Regions from separate parts of the Paenibacillus glycanilyticus genome, predicted to be linked through region 1. Evidence: a T-box and tRNA genes for the amino acid it is inferred to sense, from the RefSeq annotation. Region 1 holds a T-box; the other holds one or more tRNA genes.
The links. The T-box of region 1 lies ahead of ACR9FF_RS20285 (glutamine--tRNA ligase/YqeY domain fusion protein). A T-box ahead of a tRNA ligase gene usually reads a tRNA of that ligase, here a tRNA-Gln.
Positions count from the first base shown of each region.

Region 1 (2,442 bases):
TCCCTTTAGCCTTACTTCCCCGCCTGGACGAAGCCGGTGATAACCTTTTGGCGGCTCCTCCATAAAATCTTCACGCTCGATATAAATGGTTCCGGAGAATGGGACCTCTCGTTTACCTAGCGATTCGTTTTCACCGTTATTTTCGATCAGCAGCCTTTCCTCCGACCCTTCCGGGTAGTTCGTGATGATAACCTTTAACGGCTCCATAACAGCCATAACGCTTGCCGTTTTCTCTTTAAGGTCCTGCCGCAACAAATGATCCAGAAGCGAAATGTCTACGATGCTTTGATTACGGATACTCCCGATTTCTTTAATAAAATCATGGATGCTCTCCGGCGTATAACCCCGTCGTCTTAAGCCGCGAAGAGTAGGCAGTCTAGGATCATCCCATCCGTCCACGAAGCCGCCCTCCACCAGCTGTTTTAAGAACCGCTTGCTAGTGACCACTCCGGTTAAGCTAAGCCTTCCAAATTCTCTTTGCCGCGGAGGCTCAGCCATCTCCAGCTCGTTCAGGACCCATTCGTATAACGGCCGGTGATCCTTGAATTCAATCGAGCAAAGCGAGTAGGTAATCCCTTCAATCGCGTCTTGCAGCGGGTGCGCGAAATCGTACATCGGATAGATGCACCAGTCGCGTTTTGTCCGATAATGCTCGGCATAAAGGATACGGTAAAGAACCGGATCCCGCAGATTGATATTGGGGGAGGCCATATCTATTTTCGCGCGCAATACTTTGGTGCCGGCCGGAAACGCTCCTTGCTTCATCTTTGCGAAAAGCTCCAAATTTTCCTCCGCCGAGCGTTCCCGGTAAGGACTGTTTCTTCCCGGCTCCGTTAAGGTTCCGCGGTACTCCGTTAATTCGTCAGGCGTCAGATCGCATACGAAGGCTTTGCCTTTCTTAATGAGGGTAATAGCGGCATTATAGATTTGCTCCGCATAATCGGAGCCGTAATAGATATGTTCTTTCGGATCTACGCCAAGCCACTTGATATCCTCGATGATCGCGTTAACGTATTCGATATCTTCCTTTAACGGATTGGTATCGTCGAACCTCAGATGAAAAGTGCCGCCGAAATGTTGCGCAATCATAGCGTTCGTAAGAATCGCGTAAGCACTCCCGATATGGAGATAACCGTTAGGTTCGGGAGGGAATCTCGTGCACATCTCCCTGCTGAACGGCTTCCGTTCAAGCTCCTCGCTAATAAGTCTAAACATGTGATGCTCCGCTAAATGTTCCTTGGAATTGTCCATTCCGAGTTCCTCCTAAAAAGAAATGTGAAACAAAAAAAACTCCACCCCCAAGACGTTAAGTCTTGGGGACGAAGTTCCGCGGTGCCACCCCAGTTTGTTAATATGTCGCCATATTAACCTCTTCGAGTACGGCATTGCATGCAATGGTTATACTCTAGCTCTGTAACGGGAGCTCCCGTCATGCCATCACCCGTAAGGATCCGTCATGCTGCTCAGAGGCTTGTTTCGGGGAATCGTCCTCCGCTCCTTCTCAGCTGCCGGAGCTCTCTGTTCGAGAACATTATTCCCTTACTCTTCTCTTCATCGCGTTTTCCATAATTGTTTATTATAATACGAATAATTCCCTATTTTGTAAACGGCATTCCGTTTTTTATCCGGTTATACTCCTCCATCGTAATGGAAAGCATAAAGGATCACAGCCAAAAACTGACCTATCGTGCTTTTCGGGATGATTGACTGATTAGCTGGACCGTTCCTTGTGTAATACTATATCGATACATAATCTTTAGGACGGGGTGATGAACATGCATGCAAATACAAATAACCGGGAAGCCATCGAGAAGGTAAGGGAACTGATCAAAGACATCAAAATCGCAATGCTGACAACGGTGTCCGAGGATGGCCTGGTGTCACGCCCGATGAAAACGCAGGATGTCGAATTTGACGGCAGCTTATGGTTTCTGACGAAGAAGGATACGGATAAATTTCATGAACTGCTTCAAAACAAGCAGGTGAACGTTGCTTATGCGGATAAGTCCTTTGTCTCCATCCGCGGTGTGGCGGAGCTTGTGGACAGCACCGACAAAATCAAGGAATTCTGGAATAAAGCTTACGAGGAAATATTGGAGACGACCTATGACGATCCCAATCTTGTTCTTATCAAGGTGAATGCCGAAGCCGCCGAGTATTGGGATTCCGGCAACAAGTTCAAGATGGTGAAGTTCCTATTCAATCGGTTGATGGGAAAAAATACGGAAGGAACCGAGCTCAATCAAACGGTGGAAATGAATTAATACGGCCTCATGCTTAAGTCCGCTTCGGATTTCACACGAAGCAGGCTTGAAGCATGAGGTTTTTTGTTAGCCCGTTATGCGAATATAAATCCAACTCGCGAGCCACAAGCCTAGAGGAAGAAGTACGCTCGCAACCGTTAGATTCGGAGTCAGCGGCTTCTTTCGGACAACGGAAAGG
Region 1 is NZ_CP195155.1:4,439,992-4,442,433, forward strand. Features, by position in the region: gene ACR9FF_RS20285 (glutamine--tRNA ligase/YqeY domain fusion protein) at 1-1,251, opposite strand, end outside; T-box leader at 1,313-1,564, opposite strand; gene ACR9FF_RS20290 (pyridoxamine 5'-phosphate oxidase family protein) at 1,770-2,264, shown strand; gene ACR9FF_RS20295 (hypothetical protein) at 2,331-2,442, opposite strand, start outside.

Region 2 (2,442 bases), 1.6 Mb from region 1:
AAGGGCTGTAATCTTGCCTTGAGGGATAGCAATATTTAAATTTTGAACGATGAGTCGATCATCATAAGCAATGTCCAGATTCGAAGTCGCAAGACGAATCATTTGACCTGCACGCTCCTTCCGATGCCGTAAGGCAGATCGTGTCATTTATTATGCGCCTGCAGCGCGTCCGTGATAACAATTATCAATTAACTAGGTATAATGATAATCGTTCTCAGATGCGTTGTCAATGACAGAAATGTGATACTTGACCAATCGACATTGGATTAACCGATTTAATGTTTAAGGAGCTAAACCTTACTCGAGCTTAAATCCTTGCTTTTCTAAAAAGGAGCGCATGTGAATGCGTACCGGACCCGCTTTGCCGGCCATTGCCTGTGACCATGCTGTACTGGCCTTTCCGTTCGATCTTTCCTTCATATAAGCGCTTAACGTTTCATCGTAGGTATCGATAGCAGAGTCTATGGCGCCCTGCTTGTAAGTATTCTCGAAATAGACCGCTTGGCGCGGCAGACGCGGCCGGTTAAGCGGAGATTGATCCGGCACGCCAATACACATCCCAAACACCGGGTACACATGCTGCGGGAGCTGTAGAAGCTCAGACACCTGCTCCGGCTGATTTCGGATCCCCCCGATATACACAATCCCAAGTCCGAGAGATTCAGCCGCTATAGCTGCATTCTGCGCCGCTAAGGCCGCATCCACCGTACCGATAATAAAATTCTCCGTCGTGCTTGGCATCTCGTCCTCATAATGTCGTTTAGCTGCCTGCTCCCAGCGGTACAGGTCAGCGCACCAGACGAGGAATACGGGGCTTTCCTCGATATAAGCCTGGTTACCCGCCAGCTTAGCCAGTTCCCTGCGTAGTTCCATGTCCGTAATCCCAATGACGGAATAAGCCTGCATATTGCTTGAAGTAGACGCTTGCTGCGCCGCCGTTAATATGGCATCGAGCTGCTGCTCCGTTACCGGATCCTTCGTAAATTTGCGAATAGAACGGTGCTGCTGCAATAAAGCTATCATTTCGTTCATTATCGATATCTCCTTTGCCCTAATAATGATATGGCTACAATGTAGCACAAAAAAACCTTCAGGACATCTCCTGAAGGTTTGGATGGTAAGTATGGTGCGCGTAGAGGGACTTGAACCCCCACGGTCGCCCGCCAGATCCTAAGTCTGGTGCGTCTGCCAATTCCGCCATACGCGCATGGGTGAAACTTATTAAGAAAAGTGAGCCATGAAGGACTCGAACCTTCGACACCCTGATTAAAAGTCAGGTGCTCTACCAACTGAGCTAATGGCTCGTATTAAAATGGCTGGGGATCAAGGATTCGAACCTTGGAGTGACGGAGTCAAAGTCCGTTGCCTTACCGCTTGGCTAATCCCCAATGTTGTAATGGTGGAGGCTGAGGGGATCGAACCCCCGACCCTCTGCTTGTAAGGCAGATGCTCTCCCAGCTGAGCTAAGCCTCCACAGGCAATAAAGATCCACCGTTTAAGTATATATGGTGACCCGTAGGGGATTCGAACCCCTGTTACCTCCGTGAAAGGGAGGTGTCTTAACCCCTTGACCAACGGGCCTTGAAAAGTGCTTCTGGAGCTCTCAACCGGGATCGAACCGGTGACCTCATCCTTACCATGGATGCACTCTACCTACTGAGCTATGAGAGCGAATGGCTCCCCGAACAGGACTCGAACCTGTGACAACTCGATTAACAGTCGAGTGCTCTACCAACTGAGCTATCAGGGAATACATTCAAAGCTTGCGCCTTGAAAACTGGATGCGAAAGTTTGAATTCCTTAAGTTTCTTGCGGGGTCCCCGAAAAGTAATCGGAATAAGCTGCAACGCTTAACTTCACTTTTTGGGGGTTGTTTTAGGATAAGCCCTCGACCGATTAGTATTCGTCAGCTCCACACATTGCTGTGCTTCCACCCCGAACCTATCAACCTCGTCGTCTTCAAGGGGTCTTACTAATTGGGAAATCTCATCTTGAGGGGGGCTTCACGCTTAGATGCTTTCAGCGCTTATCCCGTCCGTACTTGGCTACCCAGCGGTGCTCCTGGCGGAACAACTGGTACACCAGCGGTACGTCCATCCCGGTCCTCTCGTACTAAGGACAGCTCCTCTCAAATTTCCTGCGCCCGCGACAGATAGGGACCGAACTGTCTCACGACGTTCTGAACCCAGCTCGCGTACCGCTTTAATGGGCGAACAGCCCAACCCTTGGGACCTACTTCAGCCCCAGGATGCGATGAGCCGACATCGAGGTGCCAAACCTCCCCGTCGATGTGGACTCTTGGGGGAGATAAGCCTGTTATCCCCAGGGTAGCTTTTATCCGTTGAGCGATGGCCCTTCCATTCGGTACCACCGGATCACTAAGCCCGACTTTCGTCCCTGCTCGACTTGTTGGTCTCGCAGTCAAGCTCCCTTATGCCTTTG
Region 2 is NZ_CP195155.1:6,088,554-6,090,995, forward strand. Features, by position in the region: gene ACR9FF_RS27400 (ABC transporter ATP-binding protein) at 1-102, opposite strand, end outside; gene nfsA (oxygen-insensitive NADPH nitroreductase) at 298-1,032, opposite strand; tRNA gene ACR9FF_RS27410 (tRNA-Leu) at 1,125-1,207, opposite strand; tRNA gene ACR9FF_RS27415 (tRNA-Lys) at 1,232-1,304, opposite strand; tRNA gene ACR9FF_RS27420 (tRNA-Gln) at 1,314-1,388, opposite strand; tRNA gene ACR9FF_RS27425 (tRNA-Val) at 1,398-1,473, opposite strand; tRNA gene ACR9FF_RS27430 (tRNA-Glu) at 1,507-1,581, opposite strand; tRNA gene ACR9FF_RS27435 (tRNA-Thr) at 1,596-1,671, opposite strand; tRNA gene ACR9FF_RS27440 (tRNA-Asn) at 1,675-1,750, opposite strand; rRNA gene ACR9FF_RS27445 (23S ribosomal RNA) at 1,877-2,442, opposite strand, start outside.
Region 2: it encodes a tRNA-Gln, which carries the amino acid that the T-box ahead of ACR9FF_RS20285 (glutamine--tRNA ligase/YqeY domain fusion protein) is inferred to sense. The anticodon was not compared.